DNA from 3 places in the Bacillus sp. CPT56D-587-MTF genome. Region 3 is predicted to be linked to each of the others. Evidence: riboswitches for the same ligand, from Rfam matches in the RefSeq annotation. Region 3 holds a riboswitch; each other region holds the start of a gene.
The links. A riboswitch is a leader RNA that binds a small molecule or an ion and turns the genes downstream of it on or off. The one in region 3 is predicted to bind S-adenosylmethionine.

Region 1: another riboswitch for S-adenosylmethionine. It lies ahead of AC3WVZ_RS11585 (ECF-type riboflavin transporter substrate-binding protein); the one in region 3 lies ahead of AC3WVZ_RS05955 (YezD family protein).
Region 2: another riboswitch for S-adenosylmethionine. It lies ahead of mtnK (S-methyl-5-thioribose kinase); the one in region 3 lies ahead of AC3WVZ_RS05955 (YezD family protein).

Annotation. Positions count from the first base shown of each region.
Region 1 covers NZ_JBYTEF010000001.1:2,270,029-2,278,597, reverse strand. Annotated here, with positions in the region: gene AC3WVZ_RS11605 (LytS/YhcK type 5TM receptor domain-containing protein) at 1-1,027, shown strand, start outside; gene AC3WVZ_RS11600 (YjcZ family sporulation protein) at 1,120-1,227, opposite strand; gene AC3WVZ_RS11595 (energy-coupling factor transporter transmembrane component T family protein) at 1,364-2,164, opposite strand; gene AC3WVZ_RS11590 (ABC transporter ATP-binding protein) at 2,157-3,857, opposite strand; gene AC3WVZ_RS11585 (ECF-type riboflavin transporter substrate-binding protein) at 3,868-4,416, opposite strand; SAM riboswitch class I at 4,557-4,672, opposite strand; gene AC3WVZ_RS11580 (aspartate/glutamate racemase family protein) at 4,827-5,507, shown strand; gene AC3WVZ_RS11575 (macrolide family glycosyltransferase) at 5,598-6,785, opposite strand; gene lepB (signal peptidase I) at 7,044-7,574, opposite strand; gene AC3WVZ_RS11565 (peptidoglycan D,D-transpeptidase FtsI family protein) at 7,651-8,569, opposite strand, start outside.
Region 2 covers NZ_JBYTEF010000001.1:3,661,078-3,668,298, reverse strand. Annotated here, with positions in the region: gene AC3WVZ_RS18770 (pyridoxal phosphate-dependent aminotransferase) at 1-1,156, opposite strand, end outside; gene AC3WVZ_RS18765 (carbon-nitrogen family hydrolase) at 1,171-2,034, shown strand; SAM riboswitch class I at 2,106-2,247, shown strand; gene mtnK (S-methyl-5-thioribose kinase) at 2,338-3,519, shown strand; gene mtnA (S-methyl-5-thioribose-1-phosphate isomerase) at 3,516-4,577, shown strand; gene AC3WVZ_RS18750 (YvrJ family protein) at 4,645-4,806, shown strand; gene AC3WVZ_RS18745 (3-hydroxybutyrate dehydrogenase) at 4,836-5,612, opposite strand; gene AC3WVZ_RS18740 (PadR family transcriptional regulator) at 5,809-6,141, shown strand; gene AC3WVZ_RS18735 (DUF1129 domain-containing protein) at 6,141-6,905, shown strand; gene AC3WVZ_RS18730 (DUF1129 domain-containing protein) at 6,925-7,221, shown strand, end outside.
Region 3 covers NZ_JBYTEF010000001.1:1,127,372-1,135,940, forward strand. Annotated here, with positions in the region: gene AC3WVZ_RS05930 (NAD(P)-dependent oxidoreductase) at 1-495, shown strand, start outside; gene pssA (CDP-diacylglycerol--serine O-phosphatidyltransferase) at 526-1,227, opposite strand; gene AC3WVZ_RS05940 (LTA synthase family protein) at 1,416-3,302, opposite strand; gene AC3WVZ_RS05945 (DUF3888 domain-containing protein) at 3,557-3,952, shown strand; lysine riboswitch at 4,042-4,223, shown strand; gene lysA (diaminopimelate decarboxylase) at 4,404-5,720, shown strand; SAM riboswitch class I at 5,836-5,944, shown strand; gene AC3WVZ_RS05955 (YezD family protein) at 6,017-6,160, shown strand; gene AC3WVZ_RS05960 (phosphoadenylyl-sulfate reductase) at 6,248-6,952, shown strand; gene sat (sulfate adenylyltransferase) at 6,991-8,127, shown strand; gene cysC (adenylyl-sulfate kinase) at 8,140-8,569, shown strand, end outside.

The DNA.
Region 1 (8,569 bases), 1.1 Mb from region 3:
ATTCCCTGTCGGTATCATATTGTTTACAATTTTATTAATTACAAGATTTATATTTTATGGATTTAATATGCTAACAGTCGTTGTTTACGGAATAATGTTCATCGTTACAGCACTCGCATCTTCAAAATTTAATACATATAATAGAAAACTTAAAGTAGCTTTTTCCATGTTTTTAACCTTTTTCCTAGCAATATTTACAACTTTAATTGTATTAACTTTATCAGATTTTGAAGTGAATAATTTGTATATTATTTATTTCATGGTATTACCGACTACTTTAATGTTATTTATTGTTTATATAAATGAAGTTATAAAGGATGCTGTATTAATGCGCTCTAAATTAATTAAAATGGAAAAAATGGAGATTGTTAGCCAACTCGCTGCAAGTATATCGCACGAAGTAAGGAATCCCTTAACGGTTGTAAAAGGATTTACACAGCTTTTAAAAACACAAAATTTAACTCCTGAATCAAGAGACGAATATATTAAACATATACTTGAAGAGTTAAATCGTGCCCAAGAAATTATCGATGATTACTTAACGTTTGCCAAACCTGCTCCAGAAAAATTAGATCAAATTTCAGTAAAACAAGAGTTAAATCGAGTTATTAATATGATATTGCCATTGTGTAATATGAATACGATACATATTACACAGGATTTTTCTGAGGCAACCATTGTTGGTAATAAACAGCACTTTCAACAATGTTTTTTAAACTTAATAAAAAACAGTATTGAAGCAATGCCTAATGGTGGTACCTTAAATATTTCCTCATCTATCAATAATAGTAAAGTTGAAATACGAATTGAAGATAGCGGAGTTGGAATGTCACAGGAGCAAATACATCGATTCGGTGAACCGTATTTTAGTACAAAAACAAAAGGAACTGGTTTAGGTACAATGGTTGCTGTTAAGATTATTGAGACGATGCATGGAAGTTTAAAAATCCGAAGTATCGTTAGTAAAGGAACGACTTTAACGATTACGTTCCCGAAATATAGTGAGAATACGCATTTAAACAAATAAAAAAGGAGCATAGTTGCTCCTTTTTTATTTGTTTCGATACATAAGTATCTTCAATGTTTTTTTAGTTTACATTTGTGAAGACTAATTAAAAATTAGTATCCTCCGCCCCAGCAGCTGCATCCTACAATTATTAATAGAATGAATAACACAACTAGTAAAGCGAAACCTCCACCAAAACCACAAGAACCACCGTAACTCATATTTTCTCCTCCTTTTGGTTTGAAAACTAATAGGTAGTTGATCATTTTAACTGGTTCGTATTATACATTATGTATATATCCCTTTTTTGAGCATGTCTACATAAAAATAAGTAAAAGCACTCGTTTAAAGAGTGCTTTAAAATGGATACCAAAAGTTTTGAAATACGTTTAATTTTAAATATACCGCAACAATAAATATGAAAATACCGGCAAATAAAGCGATGAAATCTTCACGTTTCGCCTTACTTGTATAAAACCATGTACGTTTATCCTTCTTTCCAAATCCTCTTAAATCCATTGCATTTGAAACCGTATCTATTCTTTCTAGAGAATGAATGATTAGTGGCCAGAAAATTAAAACACGGTTCTTCATACGAACCCATAAACTTGCTTCTCCTTTTTCAAAAGCCACTCCTCTCGCTTCTTGCGCGTGTTTAATAATTTTATACTCAGACTGGATGTCAGGAATATAACGTAGTGCAATATTTATTGCATATGTAATCTTATAATGAATACCAAGTTTACTTAAGCTACTTACAAATTCGCTTGGATCTGTCGTGTAAATAAAAAGAAGTGTAAATGGTAATAACGTAAAATACTTTAATGAAAGTGTAGCTGCATAAAATAATGTTTCATATGTAATCGTTGCATATCCAACATGTAAAAACGCGGTATATGATTCAGTTAATTCAGATCCATGAGTTGGTGTAATAAATAAAATCATGACAGAGTTTAATAAACTAAATGTAAATATGACACTAAAAACAATTAAAATTTTACGAAATGGAATTTTAGCAATGCTGAGTCCGATACACCCAATAATAAATAATATTAGCAACACCCGAAAATCAAAAAACAAAAAAGTAAGCGTCATACAAAAAATAAATAAAAACAATTTCACTACCCCATCCATACGATGAAAATATGTACTATGCACCTTCCTCCCTCCTAGTACTGTCTAAATAAAGCTCCATAAATTTTTCTGGACATGCAATCCCACTAAATTTAATAAGCTTGGTTAAAGAACTCTCTCTTAAGTTGGCTCTTTGTAACGTTTCTTGATTGCCTAATACATCAAACACTGTGTTATCCGCAATAATTTTCCCTTCATGTAGAACTACTGCACGGTCTGTATATTCTAGCGCGAGATTCATATCGTGAGTGATAACAACAAATGAAATTCCCTTTTTAGCTAGGTTTTTAATAAACGACATAAATTGTTTATAATGATAATAATCTTGTCCCGCTGTCGGTTCATCTAATATGATAAGCTTAGGATTTGTTGTTAATACAGATGCGATTGTTAGTCTCTTTTTTTGCCCATAGCTTAGTGCTTGAATTGGCCAATTACGAAATGGATATAAGCCACAAATTTTTAAAATCCCTTCTACTTTATTCTTAATTTCTTCCTTAGAAAAATTATGTAATGTTAATGTAAATGAAACTTCTTCAAAAACAGTAGGCTGTGTAATCATATGATTTGGATTTTGCATCACGTAAGATATGATTTCCCCACGTTTACGAATAGACCAAGAACTAATATCTTCACCTTTTAACGCAATTTTCCCATTTTTCATTTTGTTTATACCTATAAGACTATGAGCTAATGTGGATTTCCCTGCTCCATTATGTCCTAACAGTGCCACAATTTCTCCTTCATATATTAAAAGGTTTACATTTTCTAATACTTTTTGTTTATTAGGGTATGAAAATGATAAATTCTCCACTTTAAGTAATTCCTTGTTTTTAGCATTCCTTTCTAATATGACTTGTTTCTCCATCCACTCTTTTATAACGTTGCTTACCTTTTCTTTTTGAAGGTTTTCCATTGGATATATTACGTCATTATTACAATCAAAGTGTAATCTCTTTAATGCTTCGATGTAAATAGGCTCTCTTAAGCCAATACGTGGTAATATATTTGACGCTAAGATTTCTTTTGGTGTTCCCATCGCAATGACTTTACCTTCATCAATTAATATAACTTTGTCTAAATCCAGTTTTAAAATTTCTTCTATCCTATGTTCGATAATAACAATCGTTTTATTATACTGCTCATGTATATCTTTCATAAGTTCTATCGTATGTATGGCGCTTAGTGGATCTAAGTTCGCTAATGGTTCATCGAACAATAATATATCCGCATTTGTTGTTAATAAACCAGCAAGAGAAACTGTTTGCTTTTGACCTCCTGATAATTCATGTGGACTTTGTTTATGAAACGTATGCATCTTCACCTTTCTTAATGAGTCCGAAACAATCTTTTTCATGTTATCTTGCTTTACACATTCATTTTCTAAATAAAAAGCTACATCTTCTTCTACTGTCAGACCAATAAATTGAGCATCTTGATCTTGTAAAATTGTTCCTACCTGTTTACTTTGTTCAAAAATACTTCCTTCCCTTGGGTCTTTACCGGCAATTAAAACGTTACCTGTGCTATTCCCTTCGTAAGAAAATGGGATTAGCCCATTTATACAATGAGCTAATGTCGACTTTCCTGAACCACTTCGTCCAGCAATTAGCACTTTTTCCCCAGGGTATATATGAAAGGTAATATCACTTAAAGTAGGCTGCGCAGCATGCCCATATTGAAAGGTGAATTGTTCAAACGAAATAATTGGTTGCATGTTAACATCCCTACTTTTCAATTTTTAAATGTGTATGTTTCTTATTGGATTTCGCCAAACCAATTGTAAGTGGCAATCCAAGTACTAAGAAAACGATGACATCGGAAATTGTTGCTCCTAATACTTGTATAACAATTTTGTCAAATGGTTCTCCCATCACAATAATATCGAATGCCCCAGCAAATATAATAGCAATGACAATACCAACTAGCCCAGTAATTGCTAAATAAGAAATATCCCCCTTGTTAAACGACCCGTTTTTCACACTAAAACCAACTCTTTTTTGAATAAGCCCCATTGAAAAACCAATAATTCCTGAACTAATAACCCATCCCCACCAAATACCCCATCCAGCAATCGTATCTGTTACGGTATGACCGATAAGTCCGATTAACAGTCCTGCCACTGGACCAAATAATGCTCCAAAAACAGTTAATATAGCTAATGCTGGTTTAATAAATGTATTCGGTGCAATAGAAAATCCCCAAAGTCCTAATATCCCGTATAATGCTGCTCCAATACCGATTGCTACTACTAACTTTGTTGATAATTTATTCATGACAATTCCCCTCTCATATTAGTCAACTTTTATTACTCTATATTTAATTTAAAAATGAATTATGCATCGACACTCCCTTTCTATACAACAAAAAAATGACCTCTTACATAAGAGGTCACTTTCTTTCACTTTCAAGAATCCTCCTATCTTTCAAAAAACACATCGTGTCCTCTGCGGAATTAGCACCTTCCTATAAAATTGCATAGGGGTTGCTGAGGTTTCTTAGGGCCGTTCCCTCCACCTCTCTGGATAAGTATTAATTTGTAATTCGTATTATGGCACTAAAGAATGTAAATTTCAACACTTTTCTTACTATTTTTATTTTTTATTAAATAGCGCATTTAAATCATTGTATTCTTATCGGAATTATGAAATAATGAATTCAAAATCGTTTCGGGGAGGAATGCATTATGAAAGTTATTGGTTTGATTGGAGGATTAAGTTGGGAATCTACATCATTATACTATAAACATATTAATACACTTACACTCTCTCAATACGATCAAAATGCGAAGCTAATTTTATATAGTATGGACTTTGGTGAAGTAACTACTTTATTACAAAACCATCAATATGAAGAAGTGAAAAATGAACTAGTTACAGTTGCAAAGAAAGTTGAAAAATCTGGGGCTGAATGTTTATTAATGTGTTCAAATACTGTACATCTATTTGCCGAGGAGGTAGAACAAGCAATATCTATCCCGCTTCTTCACATTGGTGATGTAAGTGCTAAAGAAATGGTAGAACAGAATATAAAACGTATCGGACTATTAGGAACAAAACAAACGATGGAGCAAGATTTCTATAAATCACGATTAGCGAAATATAACATTGAGACAATTATCCCAAATGACGAGGAAAGAACTTTTATCCACCATGTCATATTAGATGAATTAAGTAGAGGGATCATTTCAGAAACATCTAAAAAAAGGTTATTACAAATTACAAAATCATTAATTCAAAACGGCGCTGAAGGTGTATTATTAGGCTGCACTGAAATACCTTTACTCATCTCCCAAAATGATCTTACTGTTCCCGTTTTTGATACTGCTTTTTTACATGCAAATACTGCTGTACAATTTGCTGGATAAGAATACACAAGCATAAAGGTGAGAACCTCTATGCTTGTATACAGTTACGACTAATTATCCCGCTATTTGCAGGCAGTAAAGCCCCACCAATTAAAGTTTTACTTTATTTAAAAGAGATTCAATAACTGCAATCGCTTCTTTTGAACCACCACATTCTAAAAAGCTATCATTAAGTTTTCTTATACCATATTTATACTTTTCATTTGAAAGTACATCTGTTACGGCCTCTTTTAAAGTGTGTACATTAACATGTTCTTTCAATAATCTATGTGCCGCTTCAAGCTCAGTTAATCTTTGCGCTATCATTGGCTGATCTTTATCATGCGGTATTATTACAAATGGGACATTATAATGAATGGCATCGTGTACACTATTCATACCGCCATGTGTAATAAAAACATCTGCTTCATTTAATATTTCTGATTGAGGTACGTATGGAGCAATTATAAAATTATCTGGTGCTTCCTTAATTTTAGAAATATCATTTCTATCACCAATTGCCATTACAACTATCCCATCAAAATCTGAAAAAGTATCAATACAAGTATTAAAGAATGGTTCGAGTCCTTCAAGCAGTGTTCCCATTGAAATATAAATAACTTTCTTTTCTTTAAGTGATTCCAGTGGAAACTTTATATTTGTTTTACGCTTTGAAATACTCGGTCCAATAAAAATGTTATTTTCCCCGAACGATTCGCTATTAGGTTGGAAATAACGACTTGTGTATACGAGACAAACATCACCCTTATTATTCATAAATTGAAGATTATTCTTTGGTTTTACTCCAAATTTATGTTCCATCTGATTTAGTAATTTTTCAGAGATTTCCTCTGGTTGAAATGGCATATCTGCATTTGGATGAAAAGGTAATGTCTTCAAAAATTCTGGCGGAATTAAAAATATAGGTGAGGACACTACACCTGGAACTTGTAAATATTCCTTTACTAACTCTCCTGCGCCAAATATATCATAAATTACGAAATCAAATTTTATACTTTCATATAATTGTTTCGTAATTTCTAATATATATAAAGAAGTTTGAACATGCACATGAAAGAAAGCATTTAACCCAGATGAGGTTTCAGCATCAATAGAAATCTCTTTTAATAGATCCGGATGAGTATGTACAGTAGCTCCTAAATCTTCAATTCTATCCTTAAAGTTTGCCGTTGTAATATAATGTACATTATCCCCTCGTTCAGTAAAGGCTTTTACTAAATTTAATGTAGGGTTTACATGCCCCTCTGCTGGAAAATTAACTACTAAAATATTTAGCACTTATTCCTCACTCCTTACATTTCACTGTTTTAATTAAGCATACTGTTATTTGTACAAGTAATCTCCCCCTAATAGTCCTAATATGCTTGCTACATTATATTGATAAATAATTTTCAGTCATCAACATAAAAAAAGCATCTACCTATGTAGATGCCTAACCGTGATAAGGAGTGTTCTGTGAGGTTAGAACAAGCTTTTCTGCTTGTCCTATGCTATCAATATATGATTGATTTTATAAAACGTGAATCGTTAATAGAATTATTTTATCCATTTTATATGATCAAATGGATAAAATATCATTTCTACTTTACCTATTATATTTGACTCATCAATAAGTCCAAGTGTATTCCTACTATCTTTACTATGATTACGATTATCACCTAACACAAATAATTTATGCGTAGGAACTTTTATTTCTCTAAAATTTGAAAAACGATTGGATACTTGTGACATATCTAAATGTATATACGACTCATCACGCTTTTTACCGTTAATAAATACCTCATCCTCTTTTAGTTGTATGTTATCCCCCGATAATCCAATAATTCGTTTCACATAGTAAGTAGGCGCGTCTTCTTTTTTTATAATGACAACATCTCCATGATGAAAAGACGATAAACAGACGTTTACCTTATTAACAAGTATATAATCTTTTTCATTCAAAGTAGGTTGCATCGAAATTCCTTCTACCATACAAAATAAAAAGGACTTATTAATAAAAATAACCCCTATTATAATGAATATGTAGCTACATATGTTCCTCCAATATTTTAGAATAAACAGCTTCATATATACCCCATTTCTAATCTATTCCCAGATAAAAACGCCTCTAGTTTACAGGAATGCTAGAGACGTTTCGTACATTTTAATTCTCTTTAGAGGCATCTGTTTTTGGCGCTTCACCAGTTAATCTCTTATTTTTCAAATCAAAATAAGCATCTAAAACTTCTTTTCCAATATCGGAGTTAATGCCCGATTTATCATTTTCAACCCATGGTACTACAACAGAAAATGCTACTTCTGGATCATCATATGGCGCATATCCAGCCAATGTTAAGTTATAACATTCTCTACGATCACCTTTCGCATTTCGCCCAATTTCATTTTCTCCACCATATACAGTTTGTGCGGTCCCTGTTTTACCAGCTGGTTTATATGGTGCTTTTTGGAATGCTCTTACTCCCGTTCCATCTCCCTCTTGAAATACTTTTCTAAATCCTTCTTTTACTTGATTAATATATTCTTGTTTCATATCGATTCTATTTAAAACAACGGGTTCTATTGATTGTACTACTTTACCAACCTCATCTTTTTGAACGGTTTGTTCTCTAATCTCTTGAACAATTTGTGGTTTCATTCGATACCCTCCATTTGCGATAGTCGAAATATATTGTGCAAGCTGAAGTGGTGTATACGTATCATATTGTCCAATAGAATAATCTAATAAGAAACCAGGCTGATTATCTTTTCTTCCAATTTGTCCTGCGGTTTCATTTGGTAAATCAATACCAGTTTGTACGCCTAGTCCAAATTGCCTGAAATAATACCTCATTTTATCAAAATATTCTTGTTTAATATCTAGTGAACTATTTTTCACATAACCCACGCCAGCAATTTTTAATGCTATATTAAACATATAAACGTTTGAAGAAACTTGTAACGCTCTTAGATCGTCTATATCACCAAAATTTTTCCAAGACTTCTTTTCCTTAGTTCCTTTAAATTTCATAGGTGCATCATAAAAATGTGTTCCAGGAGTTATTGCATTTGTTTCAAACCCTGTT
Region 2 (7,221 bases), 2.5 Mb from region 3:
TATCAATTCGATTAATGGCTTCTCGTAATCTATCTTCTGTATGCAAGAGACCAACACGGACATACCCTTCGCCATGCTCACCAAATCCGACACCAGGAGCAACTGCGACATGTGCTTTTTCTAGTAAAATATCAGAAAATTGCTCAGAGGTGTATCCTTTTGGAACGGGAAGCCATGCAAAGAACGATCCTGTTGGAATGTCTACATTCCAACCAATTGAGTGACAGGCTGAAATAAGAGCGTTTCTTCGAGATTCGTAACTATTTACAAGGTCTATTACACAAGAATGTGAACTTAATAGCGCTTCTCGAGCGGCATCTTGAACTGCACCGAATATACTAACATACATATGATCTTGTAATAGGTTAATTGTTTCAATCACACTTTCATTCCCTACAGCAAAAGCGATGCGCCAGCCAGCCATATTGAAAGTTTTTGATAATGTGTAAATTTCAATTCCTATATCTTTCGCACCATCTGCTTGCAAGAAACTAACAGGTTTTTGACCATCAAATCCGATAGCGCCATAAGCAAAATCGTGAACAACTAATATATTATGTTTATTAGCAAAGTGAATGGTTTCATCAAAAAAATCTTTTGATGCAGTAGCACCGGTAGGATTATTTGGATAGTTTAAAAACATTAATTTTGCACGCTCTGCAATAGAGGCATCAATGTTCGTATAATCTGGTAAAAAGTTATTTTCTGCAATAAGTGGCATTCTTTCAAAGTGTGCTTTTGCTAAAGCAACCCCTGATAAATAATCTGGATAACCTGGATCCGGAACGAGAATCGTATCACCAGGATTTGTAAAACAAATCGGTAATTCTACTAGTCCAGCCTTCCCACCAAACAAAATAGCAACTTCAGTTTTTGGGTTTAATTCGACGCCATATTCACGTTTATAGAATGTAGCCACGGCTTCCTTTAAGCTTTCATGTCCGCGAAATGGCGGATATTTATGATGAATGGTCTTTTCGGCAGCATCTTGTAAAGCTTTTACGATATGCTGCGGTGTTGGTTGATCTGGATTACCTTGACCTAGATTAATAACATCGTGACCAGCTGCAACGACTTTGTTAACTTTTGCAACAAGTGAAGCGAAAAATTGTGTTGGCAATGATGTTACTATCTCAGAAGGTTGAAATAATTTCATACTTTCCACCTCTTTTGAAAGTTGTTACAATTCTAGTGACAAATGATATAATCTTTCCAGTATTTTGTAAAGAGAAAAATAAGAATGGGGCTGAAAAAATGAAAGTCGCATGTATTCAAATGGATATTGTTTTTGGAGATGTAGAAAAAAATATTGAGAATGCTAAAAATAAAATAAGTGAAGCTATGAAGGAAAGGCCAGATGTTATCGTCTTACCAGAACTATGGACAACAGGATATGATTTAACGAGACTTTCTGAAATTGCAGATAGGGATGGAGTGGAAACGAAAGAAAAGTTAATAGAATGGGCGAAGCGATATGATGTACATATTGTTGGTGGGTCCATAGCAAAGCAAACAGAGCAAGGCGTTACAAATACGATGTATGTTGTAAATAATGAAGGACAGTTAGTCAACGAATATAGTAAAGTACATTTATTTCAGCTTATGGATGAACATAAATATTTAATAGCTGGTAATGGTACGGGCGAATTTAAGCTAGATGATGTTGAATGCGCTGGAACAATTTGTTATGATATTCGTTTTCCAGAGTGGATGCGTGTTCATACTGCTAAAGGGGCAAAAGTATTATTTGTTGTAGCTGAATGGCCATTAGTTCGTTTAGCACATTGGCGTTTGCTATTGCAAGCAAGAGCAGTTGAAAATCAGTGTTATGTTGTTGCGTGTAATAGAGCAGGGAAGGATCCGAATAATGTGTTTGCAGGTCATTCTTTAATTGTGGATCCTTGGGGTGAAGTTGTAGTAGAGGCGAATGAAGAGGAATCAATTTTATTTGGAGAGCTTGAATTCGAGAAAATTAAAGAAGTACGTAAAGGAATTCCAGTTTTTGCGGATCGCCGTCCAGAATTATACAAATAAAATGTTGACAAGTGATTTTTATTCTTGGTATAGTCTTCAACATAAAGTTAAAAATTCAAAAAATTATACAACTCTTATCAAGAGCAGGTGGAGGGATTTGGCCCGATGAAGCCCAGCAACCGACCGTAATACCATTGTGAAATGGGGCGTTTATTACGCCAAAAGGCACGGTGCTAATTCCAGCAGAAAGTAAAACTTTCTGGCAGATAAGAGGAGAGAAGATAAACTTCAAACCTCTTTCTTAGTGGAAAGAGGTTTTTCTATGTTAGAAAAACCTCTGAATTTAAAAAGGGGGAGAAGAAGATGGGATATTATTCATTAACAGAAATAACAGCTGTACAATATGCGAAAGATTATGGCTATTTTGAAGAGAAGGCAAATGTCATTTGTCATGAAATTGGAGATGGAAACTTAAATTACGTGTTCAAATTAGATGATGGAGAGAAATCCATTATAATAAAACAAGCACTGCCTTATGCGAAAGTAGTTGGTGAAAGCTGGCCATTGTCTATAAAAAGAGCAACGATTGAAAGCAAGGCATTACAAATTTTTGCGCAGTATGTACCGGATTATGTTCCAGTAGTGTACAGTCATGACGAAGAGTTAGCGATAACGGTAATAGAAGACTTATCAAGACTAACAATTACAAGAAAAGGATTAATAGACGGAGAAGAATATCCGCTTTTATCCCAGCATATTGGTCGTTTTCTAGCACATGTTTTATTTTACACTTCAGATTTTGGTTTACAGTCAGAAGAGAAGAGGATACTAGAAGGTACCTTTGTAAATCCGGACCTATGTAAAATTACAGAGGATTTAGTGTTTACAGATCCGTTTGGGCATTATGATACAAATGATTATGAGCCAGATTTACAGCTCGTGGTTGATGAACTTTGGAGTGATAAAACTTTAAAACTAAAAGTAGCACAATATAAATATAAGTTCTTAACAAGAAAAGAAACTCTTATTCATGGTGATTTACATACTGGTAGTATTTTTTCGTCACCTTCTGAAACGAAAGTGATTGATCCAGAATTTGCGACATATGGCCCATTTGGGTTTGACATAGGTCAATTTATTGCAAATCTATTATTAAATGCGTTATCTAGAGAAGAAGAAAAGAGAAGTGTACTATTTTTCCATATAGAAAAGACGTGGAGTTATTTTGTAGAGACTTTTACAAAGTTATGGATTGGAGAAGGTGTAGAAGCATATACGAAAGAAAAACAATGGTTACCAATTATTTTGCAAAATATCTTTACTGATGCTGTTGGATTTGCCGGATGTGAACTAATTCGTAGAACAATTGGTTTAGCTCATGTAGCAGATTTAGATGAAATAGAAAATAAAGAAACAAGAATTCAAGCTAAGAAACAAGCGCTATCCTTAGGAAAAGAACTAATAAAATATGAATCTAAAAGTGCTGATATTCAACTGTTTCGAACATTATTTCAACAGACAGTTTCAAGGGGTGTAAAAGCATGAGTACAATCGTTACGGTTCCGAGATCTGTAAGTTGGAAAGGGGATGCAATTGCGGTATTAAATCAAACGAAATTGCCACATAGCACAGAATACAAAACATTAACGACTATTGAAGAGGTTTGGAAAAGTATCATAATGTTAGAAGTACGCGGAGCGCCTGCAATTGGAATTGTAGCTGCATTTGGCTTGGCGCTTGCAGCGAAAAAATATAATACTTTACATATCGAAGAATTTCAAAAGAAGTTTAATAGAGACTGTAACTATTTAGGGACATCACGCCCAACGGCAGTAAATTTATTTTGGGCAATTGATCGTATGAGAGAATCTATTCGAGAGATTACTACAATAAAAGAAGCGCAAAAAATATTAGAAGAAGAAGCGCTTCGCATTCAACAGGAAGATGAAGAGGTGTGTCGAAATATTGGGGAATATGCGTTAACATGTTTTAAAGATGGCGATAATATTTTAACAATCTGTAACGCTGGAAGTATCGCAACTGCCAGATATGGAACTGCATTAGCTCCCTTTTATATTGGAAAAGAGAAAGGTGTGCGTTTACATGCATATGCGTGTGAAACGAGACCAGTTTTACAAGGTGGTCGCTTAACGACGTGGGAATTGAAGCAAGCAAATATTGATGTGACCCTTATAACAGATAATACTGCAGCTCATGCTATTCAAACGAAAGAAATAAACGCAATTATTGTGGGGGCGGATCGAATTGTCGCAAATGGAGATACAGCCAATAAAATAGGGACAATGAATTTAGCTATTTTAGCAAAGTACTTTAATATCCCATTTTACGTTGCTGCGCCACTGTCAACATTTGATGTTACGAAAGAAACTGGAGCCGAAATTATTATTGAAGAAAGAGATGAAACAGAAGTTACGAAAATCTTTGGAAAACAAGTAGCACCAATTGGAACGGATGTTTATAATCCAGCATTTGACATAACACCGAATGAATTAATTACAGGAATTATTACTGAGAAAGGTATTATACGCGGGGACTATAAACGAGAAATTGCATCATTATTTGAAAAACAAGCTAATACATAATAGCTTGTTTTTTTATGCCTAAATGCAGTGTTTTCTCTTACTTATATAATGAAAGGAGGGGAAGAGGGTGGAAGAGTGGATCAAGATGATAGGTAATGTAGGGTTTCCGATTGTTGTAACATTATATTTACTCCACCGTATTGAAAGTAAATTAGAGGGGGTAATTGTTGCAATTGAGAAGCTCCCGCGGCAATTAATAAAGTACGAAGATCCTCGGGATAAAAAATAAAGTTTGCTCTTCTTGAGCAAACTTTATTTTTATTGAGCGGTATAACCACCATCGATAACGACAGCTTGACCAGTTATACCTTTAGCTTTTTCACTCGCTAAAAACATCGCATAATCTGCAATTTCTTGTACTTGTAATAAGCGCTTTTGTGGAACGAGTGGATAAATAACATCTTCTAAAACATTTTCAAGTGGTACATTTCGTGTAGTAGCTAAGTCTTGTAGTTGATTACGTACAAGGGGGGTATCAACATAACCAGGGCAAAGGGCATTAACAGTAATACCATGCGTAGCACCTTCTAAAGCGGCAACTTTTGTTAATCCAATTACGCCATGTTTTGCACTATTGTAGGCAGCTTTTCCAGCAAACCCGACAAGGCCGTTAATGGAAGCGACATTAATAATACGACCATATTTTTGTTGTTTCATAATCGGAAAGGCATGCTTAATTGCAATAAACGGAGCAATTTGCATAATTTGAATTAGTAGCTCGAACTTTTCAGTTGGAAAGTCTTCAATGGGTGAAACGTGTTGCATTCCTGCGTTGTTAATTAATATATGTAATGAACCGAAATGATCAACTGTTTGAGAAATTGCTGCTGTAATTTCCTCTTCAGATGTAACGTCACATTTTAAACCGATAGCTTGAAAACCTTCATTTTGTAATTGTTCAGCAGCTTCTTTTGCACGTTCTTCAAGCCGATCGGTAATCACAACTTTTGCACCTTCTTTTGCAAAAGCCTTTCCCATTTCATAACCAATGCCACTTGCAGCACCTGTTAAAAAGACAACTCGATTTGTAACCATGATGAAAAACATCCCTTCATAATAAAGTTTTCATAGTGCTCTATTTAGAGAAGCTATAATGAAATTCCTGCAAACATTTGGAAAAAATATCGTTAGCTATCTTGTTTTGCAAAATAGTCTTTGCTATACTATTTTGTAAAGCAAGATACTTACGCTTATCTATCTTGTAAAGCAAGATAGTAGGAGGATTTGAATTATGTCGACAAGTCAAATGCTGAAAGGGATTTTAGAAGGATGCTTACTTGCTATTATTTCTGAAGGCGAAATATACGGTTATGAAATGAGTGAAAAGCTAGCGAAGTATGGTTTTACAATGGCGAGTGAGGGAAGTATTTATCCGTTATTAATACGAATGCAAAAAGAAGGACTAATAACAAGCGTAATGAAGGAATCTCCATCTGGTCCAAAGAGAAAATATTATACATTAACAGAAAAAGGCGAGGAAGCACTTGATGAATTTATGGATCGCTGGGAAACGATGCAAAGTAGTGTAGAACGTCTACTTGAAGGGAAGGGAAGGAGAAAATAATGCTATCAAGTGAAGCGCGAAAGTTTTTGTTAGATATGAGATTATTTTTGACGGCAAAGAGTGTGAAAGAAAGCGATATTGAAAATTTTATAGAAGATGCGGAACTCCATTTAATTGAGGGTGAGAGTGATGGGAAAAGTGTAGAAGATATTTTCGGAAGCTCACCGAAAGAATATGCAAATGAACTTGTCAAAGTAATGGAAAGAGATAGACAGGAAACGTGGAAGCAAATTGGTTTTACAGTAATGAATATCGTATCGTTTTGGATTATTGCTTCTATCTTAATAGTGAATCATGGAATGTTACAGATTTCACTTATTCAGTGTATCGGTTATAGTTTTTCATTGATTTTAGTTGTTATAGGTCCTAATTTTCTACTTCGCAAAATGGCCTTCGTAACAAGTTTTACAAAAACATGGTTTTCTATGTGGTCTTTAGTTATGATCGCTCCAATGTTTTTATTAGGAGCTGTTACGATATTAGACGTGATATATCCGACAAAAATGCTCACATTCACCGAAGTGCAAAGTTATATAGTGGCTGGTGGGATTTTTATCATCACAGTAGCTATAAATATATATTTTGAAGGATGGTTTAAAAACTTATATTTAATCATTCCACTTTCAATTATGTTAGTGTTTAAAACATTTACAACGGAAGACCTTGTTCCAATGTTATTTCAAATTATATGTTTATACGGAAGTTTGTTTATTTTAATTTTCCTTGAAATTATGATGAAGACGAATAGAAGAGAGACGGTTTAATAAGGGAGGGATTATCATGATGATTTCTAAAGAAGGAGAAAAGTTTTTAATTGATACGAAAGTGTATTTAATAACGAAAGGAATTAAAGAAGAAGATGTTGACGCTTTTTTAGAAGATGCAGAACTTCATTTAATTGAAGGTGAGAAAGAAGGAAAAACGGTAAGTGATATATTTGGTGATTCGCCAAAAGAGTATGCTAATCAACTTGCAAAAGAGATGGGTATAGATAGAAAAGGTAATTATAAATTATTGCTTTACTTTATTGTAAATTTATTGGCTTTTACGATGATGAAGAGCGTATTCTTTAGTGAAACC
Region 3 (8,569 bases):
GCAAAACGTGCGAAAGCATTTGGAATGGATGTTTTATATACAGGGCCAAATCGTAAGCTTGAAGCTGAAAGTGAACTGGGAGCAACGTATGTGACGTTGGAAGAATTATTACAAACAGCAGACTTTATTACAATTAACTGTGCTTATAATCCGAAATTACATCATATGATTGATGAAGAGCAGTTTAAAATGATGAAGAAAACAGCGTATATTGTAAATGCTTCACGTGGACCAATTATGAATGAAGCAGCACTTGCTCATGCATTAAAAACGAATGAAATTGAAGGAGCAGCTCTTGACGTGTTTGAATTTGAACCGAAAATTACAGAAGAGCTAAAAGAATTAAAGAATGTAGTACTTGCTCCACACGTAGGGAATGCAACATTTGAAACTCGTGATGCGATGGCTGAAATGGCTGTCAGAAATATTTTAGCTGTATTAAACGGCGAAGAGCCAGTAACACCTGTAAATCAAAAGGTATTAGTTACAAAATAAAAAGAAACCTTCCGGACTCGGAAGGTTTTCTTATTTTTCTTTATTCGCTTTTTTAGACGGTCTTTGTCTAATGAATTGAGATAACATGTACAAAATATATAGTGGAATGGCAATGAATAAGAAAACAGAAAAATTTCCAAATCCTGTTTGATACATTGTAATAATGATTCCAACTAAAAATAGTGTAATAATGATGCTATATCGTGGAATTGGTACATCTTTTAAACTTGGGATACGAATGCGGCTCACCATTAAAAATGCGAACGTTACAAATACGGTAATAAGAACGATTTTTGGAATGGTATGTGAAAATAATGTTAAGAAAGCAACAAGCCCTCCCGCTGCTGTAATCGGTACTCCAGTGAAATATTTCATTGAAGTAGAAGATGGTGTTACATTAAATCGTGCTAAACGATATGCTCCGAAAAGAGGGAATAATCCCGCTATGTATAATCCGATGATTCCGTAGTTTGAGAAAGATGTGTAATACATTAAAACAGCTGGTGCTGCACCAAATGTTACGACATCTGCAAGCGAGTCGAGCTCTTTTCCCATTTGTGAATCAACACGTAATAAACGAGCAACACGACCATCAAGACTATCTAACATCATCCCGATAAGTACTAAAATAGCAGCTGATTTATAATATCCTAAAGATGCATAGCCGATTGATAAAAATCCGCTATATAAATTTCCGAGCGTAAATAAGTTTGGAATAGCTGCTCTATACAAAATCTGATCCCTTGCTTTCTGTAATAAATTCTTAATTAGTGTATGAAAGTTTACTTATTTTATCATACCATAAATTTATTCCTCATACGAAAGAAATTACCAATTTGTGAAAGATTTCATAGAAGGATGGTTCGAAAATTAAGTGAAAATAAAAAGAGGAAGCAACTTGTATAAAGTTGCTTCCTTTACTATTCAAATTTCGTTGTCATCGTTCCGGTTTTATATCGATTATTAGGATCGAAGCGTAATAAATCTCCATAAATTAATTTATCGGAGAGTTTTAATTCTGTTTTTGCTTTTTCAATATACGGCTGACATAACGTCATGTCAGCTTCTTCACCCGTACTTCTTTTGTAGCACATATTTTTTGTATAAACATACTCTTCAGAAACAAAGCTACCATCACGCATTACCATAAGCGGGTCTTTCTCTTTAATAAATAAGTCAGTTCCAAATTCAACGGATTTATTTGTTTTAATACCAAGTAAATGAAGGAGCGTTGGCTTAATATCAATTTGACCGGATACTTTAGAAACAACTTTTCCTTCTTGGCCAGGCACATGAATAATAAGAGGGACTCGTTGTAATTGCATAGAATCGAATGGTGTAATAGTATCTTTTCCTAGGAACTGTGCCATAGCTGCGTTATGGTTTTCGGAAATACCGTAATGATCACCATAAATGACAATAACGGAATTATCATATAATCCTTCTTCTTTTAATTGTTGAATAAATAATTTAAGAGCTTCATCTGTGTAACGAACAGTTGGGAAGTAGCGGTTTACAACACCACTTTCCGAGTTGAATTCATCAACATATTGATCTTCCGGATTTAGAAGAAATGGAAAATGATTTGTTAATGTAATAAATTTTGTATAGAACGGTTGCGGTAAAGATTTTAACTTTGGAATAGATTGTTCAAAGAACTCTTTATCTTTTAATCCCCAACCGACAGACATTTGCTCCGTTCCTGCGTAATCATTTAAATTAAAATAACGATCATATCCAAGCGCAGGATACATTACATCCCGATTCCAAAACGTTTTATCGTTTGAATGGAAGACGGCAGAAGAATATCCGTATTTCTTTAATTGTTCTGGTGTCGCTGTGTATTCATTTGTTGCATGAGTAAAGAATACAGAACCACGATCTAGCGGATAAAGTGAGTTTTCAACGATAAATTCAGCATCAGAAGTTTTGCCTTGTCCAGTTTGATGATAGAAGTTATCGAAATAGAAACTATCCTTAATAAATTCATTTAAAAATGGTGTAATTTCTTTTCCATTTATTTTTTTATTAATAACAAAGTTTTGTGTAGATTCCATTGAAATTAAAATTACATTTTTACCTTTTGCAGCTCCAAATAAGTTTTTATCAACTTGTTTGTCTTTTGAGTCTGTATAGTTTTTAATTTCAGAAAACCCATCCCCACTTGCAAATACACGCTCAGCTGAAGACTTGGATTGAAGCGTAATATCAAATAGATGGTATGTGTATAAACCTAAATTCTTCACGACAGTTTGACGGTCAAATGAGCGCGAGAACATTTGTGGTTTATAAATAACTGATACAACAATTTGTAGTGCTAATAAAGCTGTTACACCGCTAAAGAAAGTTCGCTTCTCTGAGCGGGAAAGTGGTGTTTTGTCGCCAAATGATGGGAATTTACGTGAAATAAACATTAAAATAATTGCATCTGCAAATAAAAGTAATGTTTTGTACGTAAAGAGTTCTTTTATACTTGTCCCTAAATCAGCCATATTGTTTGTTTGGAATAAAACCGGGAAAGTAACGAAATCGTTATAGAACCCATAAAACATTGCGTTTCCAAATAAAATAAATGACAGTATAAAACTGATTCCAATTATAATTCGGTTTCGGTGCTTAGATGCAAGTAAAGCTAAGCCGAAAAATAAAAGTAACGCAGCTAGTGGATTGATAAAAAGCATGAATTCTTCAAAGAAATTATCAATTTTAATATCAAATGCTAGCTTGTACACAATATATGTTTTAATCCATAGTAAAACGACTGCAACGAGTGCAAATCGCAGTTTTGGAAACAGATGTTGTAGCATAATATACTCCTCTCCTAAAAAGCATGACAGTTCTTGTGAGTCAGTTTGCTTAACGACTCATTTTATATATACGAACAGTCCTTTGTTATTATGATTATTATACTATGAGTATCATTATACGAAAATAAAAGAAGGTTGTGGGCTTTTTTATAATAATCGAGTAGAAAAAGAGTGGTGGGAGACAATAAAACAGAATTTCTATGTATGATAATTATCGTACGCAGAAAGAATCGCGTGATAATACGGAGGTTATAATGCGAAAATTATTATATTTTATAGCATGCAGTAGTGTTATACTTTTTACTTCACCGAGTGTGTCGGTAGCCCAATATGATGCACCTCTTATGGAAGATGCACTTTATTCTGTTTTATTTCCAAAAATAAATAAAGCAATTGAAAAACAATATGGAAGTTTGAAACCTTATCAATGTCCTAAAATTATTAGTTTAAAAAAAGTGTATAGCGGTACATATTTATTTCAAGCAAGTATTGAAGTGACAAAGTATGAACGTGTTGCTGGGAAAATTGCTCCACCATTTGAGAAGGTAACGATTACATTTAATAACGAAGAAGGCGAATGGGAAGTGACAAAGATTTCAGTAAAGCGCTTACCAAATGATACGAAACTAAACTGTAAAAAAACAATATAAAAAATTGTTTGACAAATAAAATGGTCCTTTGGTATTGTTAATAGCAACAATTAGATGTTTGAAAATTAAATAGACTTACCTCATCTACTCTCAAAGGTAGAGGCCGCGATAGGAAAGAGTAAGCTATGGGAGATTTAATGGAATCTGTGATCATAGGTTGAAAGGGACTATTGCCGAAATATAAGAATAACCATCTTATTCATATATTGGGACTGCATTGAATAAATGTAGTACTGTCATAAGATTTATTTTATGGAGAGCTATTTGGAGATGTTGATGCGGTTTCTTATTTTGAGGAGATAACAACTCGTTTATTTTTTCAATATATATTTTTCCTAATAAGAAACGCGTGTGAACATTGTTCCGCGCGTTTTTTGTCTATCTAAAAGCGTGCTGCAATGAATAGAAGATTGGGGTTATGAGTTTTAGAGGAAATAAGGGAGGAATTTAAATGTATTTACACGGCACAAGCCGAATTAATGGGCAAGGACACTTAGAAATTGGAGGGTGCGATACGACGCAGCTAGCAAAGCAATACGGAACACCACTTTATGTATACGATGAAGAGTCTATTCGAGGAAAATGCCGAGCATTTCATCGTGCTTTTAAAGAAAGTGGTTTCTCTTATCAAGTAGCATATGCAAGCAAGGCGTTCTTGTGCATGGAGATGTGCCGAGTAGCTCGTGAAGAGAGTATGTCATTAGACGTTGTTTCTGGGGGAGAATTATATACTGCGCTCCAAGCAGGATTTCCGGCATCACGTATTCATTTTCATGGAAATAATAAAACAGAAGAAGAAATAGTGATGGCTCTTCAGGCGAATATCGGTTGTTTTGTCGTAGATAATTTCTTTGAATTAGAAGTTTTACACGATTTAGCGATGCAACATGGGAAATTTGTGAACATATTAATTCGTGTAACGCCTGGAGTAGAGGCGCACACACATGAATATATTACAACAGGTCAAGATGATTCGAAATTTGGATTTGGTGTTTCAAACGGTCAAGCGATGCAGGCAATTGGATTTGCTTTACAAAAATCAAATTATAATGTGCTAGGGATCCATTCACATATTGGGTCGCAAATATTTGAAACAGCTGGTTTTGTTCGAGCAATTGAAGTTCTTCGCCAATTTTTAGAAGAAGTGAGAGAGCAAACAAACTATGTAGTAAAAGTGTTAAATGTAGGCGGGGGATTTGGAATACGTTACACAGAGTCAGATACACCATTAACTCTTGAGACATATGTGCGAGCTGTAACAAGTGCAGTGAGAGAACAATTTACTGTATGTGAATATCCATTTCCAGAAATATGGATTGAGCCAGGCCGTAGCATTGTAGGTGATGCTGGGACAACAATTTATACAGTTGGATCTGTGAAAGATATTCCTGGTATTCGGAAATATGTATCAGTCGATGGTGGAATGACAGATAATTTAAGACCTGCTTTATATAATGCGCGTTATGAAGCGATGTTAGCGAATCGAGCGAATGATGAGAATGAGGAACTCGTTTCGATTGCCGGGAAATGCTGTGAGAGTGGAGACATGTTGATTTGGGATATTCATTTACCGAAAGTCGCTGCTTCTGATTTACTAGCAGTTTCCTGTACAGGAGCATACGGGTACTCGATGGCGAATAATTACAATCGGATTCGAAGACCAGCCGTTGTCTTTGCAAAAGGCGGAACATCGCAAGTAGTTGTGGAACGCGAAACATATGAAAATATTATTGGGAACGATCGCATACGTATTAAAGAGCTTGTCTAAATAAGAAAAGGAGTTGTTCGAATGGGCAATTCCTTTTTTATAAAATAAAATAATTAAAATATATCGGAAAACTAGGATTGAAAAAAATCAGAATTGTGATAAAATACAAATACAAAGCTTATCAAGAGAAGCGGAGGGAACTGGCCCGAAGAAGCTCGGCAACCTGCTTATAGAAAGCAAGGTGCTAAATCCAGCAAAATGGGATCCATTTTGAAAGATAAGGTAAAATATATTACCGAACAGTCTTTTCGAAATGGGAAAGATTTTTTTTATGAATAAAAAGGGGGGCTGTTCGCGTGAGTGTACGGGAACATTTTGATGAAGTATCCGAGAAGATTGAAGCGATGCTTGCTGATATGAAATATGGTTCAATTACAATTGTTGTGCAAGATGGGAAAGTAATTCAGTTAGAGAAAAGTGAAAAAGTACGTTTAAAGTGAAAAGCGCTGACTAGAAAAACTAGAGGCGGTTTTAACCTATTTTCATTAGGTTAAAACCGTCTTTTTGCTTTTACAGGGGGGAAAAACATGTTGACGTATGAAACGTGGGAAGAAAATGTTGTTTCGTTTTCGGAAGAAGATGAAACAAAAGGTGCGTTATCAGTATTAAATTGGGCTTATAAAGAATATAAAGATGAGGTTGTCTACGCATGTAGCTTTGGGGTGGAAGGTATGGTATTGCTGCACATTATAAACCAAGTAAATCCATCTGCTAAAGTTGTATTTTTGGATACAAATGTTCATTTTCAAGAAACGTATGAATTAATTCAAAAAGTGCGGGAACGATTTCCTTCATTGAATATTATAGAAAAACAGCCAGAACTTACACTTGATGAACAGGCGAAGTTGCATGGTGAAAAACTGTGGGAGAGCAATCCGAATCTTTGTTGTAAGATTAGAAAAATTTTACCTTTAGAAAAATCATTAGTCGTGGAAAAAGCATGGATATCGGGCTTAAGAAGGGAACAATCAGAAACACGTAAGCATACAAAGTTTATAAATCAAGATCATCGTTTTCAATCTATTAAAGTTTGTCCACTCATTCATTGGACGTGGAAAGAAGTTTGGCGATATGTATACAAACATAGCTTGCCGTATAACCCGTTGCATGATGTTGGCTATCCAAGTATTGGGTGTGAGAAATGTACGTTGCCTGTAGGAGAGGGTGGCGATTCGAGAGATGGTAGATGGGCTGGGAAAGTGAAAACTGAATGTGGTCTTCATTACCAATAAGATGAATTTGAAAATAAAGCTAAGAGAGGGTATAGAAAATGAGTACAAGAAACGAATTAATAAATCGAATAGACGAGACATACGACGTATCACAAATTAAAAAAGAAATTGGGCTAGATAACATTGCGTTAAGTGATTTAGAACTATTAGCGACAGGAGGATATAGCCCGCTTACTGGTTTTTTAGGAAAGAAAGATTATGATTCGGTTGTAGAAACGCTTCGTTTAGCTAATGGGAGCGTTTGGAGTATACCAATTACATTACCAGTAACAGAAGAAGTAGCAGAGACGCTAAAAGTTGGAGAGGAAGTAAAACTTGTTAACGGTGGAAATGTATATGGTGTTATTCAAATAGAAGATATTTTTGTGCCTGATAAGGAAAAAGAAGCGTTACTAGTGTATAAAACGACGGATGAGGCTCATCCTGGAGTGAAAAAATTATACGAAAGACCGAACGTTTACATCGGAGGAGCTATTGTTCTTACGAAACGTTTTGAAAATAATCTGTTTCCTTCTTATCATTTAGATCCAATTGAAACGAGAGAAGCATTTAAAAAACGTGGGTGGAAAACAGTGGTCGGATTTCAAACGAGAAACCCGGTACATCGTGCCCATGAGTATATTCAAAAATCTGCTCTTGAAATTGTAGATGGTCTCTTTTTAAATCCGCTCGTTGGAGAAACGAAATCGGATGATATTCCTGCTGATGTAAGAATGGAAAGCTATGAAGTACTTCTTCAAAACTATTATCCGAAAAATCGTGTCTTTTTAAGTGTATTTCCTGCTGCCATGCGTTACGCAGGACCAAGGGAAGCGATATTTCATGCGTTAGTAAGAAAGAATTTTGGATGTACCCACTTTATAGTAGGGCGTGATCACGCTGGAGTAGGAGATTATTACGGAACGTATGAAGCGCAAGAAATCTTCACAAATTTTACGATAGAAGAGTTAGGAATTACACCACTATTCTTTGAGCATAGTTTTTACTGCACGAAATGTGAAGCGATGGCTTCAACGAAAACATGTCCGCACGGAAAAGAAGATCATGTTATTTTATCGGGTACAAAAGTAAGAGAATTATTAAGAAACGGTGAGATTCCGCCAAGTACATTTAGTCGTAAAGAAGTAGTGGAAGTACTAATTAAAGGCTTGAAAAAAGAAGTAGTAACAGAATAGGGAGAGAACGAGATGGATACGAATATTACTTGGCATACAGCTTCGGTTTCAAAAGATGAGAGAAGAGTGAAGAATGGACATCATAGTTTTGTAATTTGGTTTACTGGTTTATCAGCTTCGGGTAAATCTACAGTAGCGAATGCGGTCGCTCGTAAACTGTTTGAAAAGAATATTGGAAATTATGTGCTGGATGGGGATAACATTCGCCACGGTTTAAATAAAGACTTAGGATTTTCTGAAAGTGATCGCATGGAAAATATAAGACGTATTGGCGAAGTGGCAAAGTTATTTGTAGACCAAGGAGCAGTTGTCCTTACAGCATTTATTTCACCATTTCGAGTAGACCGCAAACAAGTAAGAGATTTATTAGCGGCAGATGAATTTATTGAAATTTTTGTGAAGTGTCCGATTGAAGAGTGTGAGAAACGTGATCCGAAAGGAC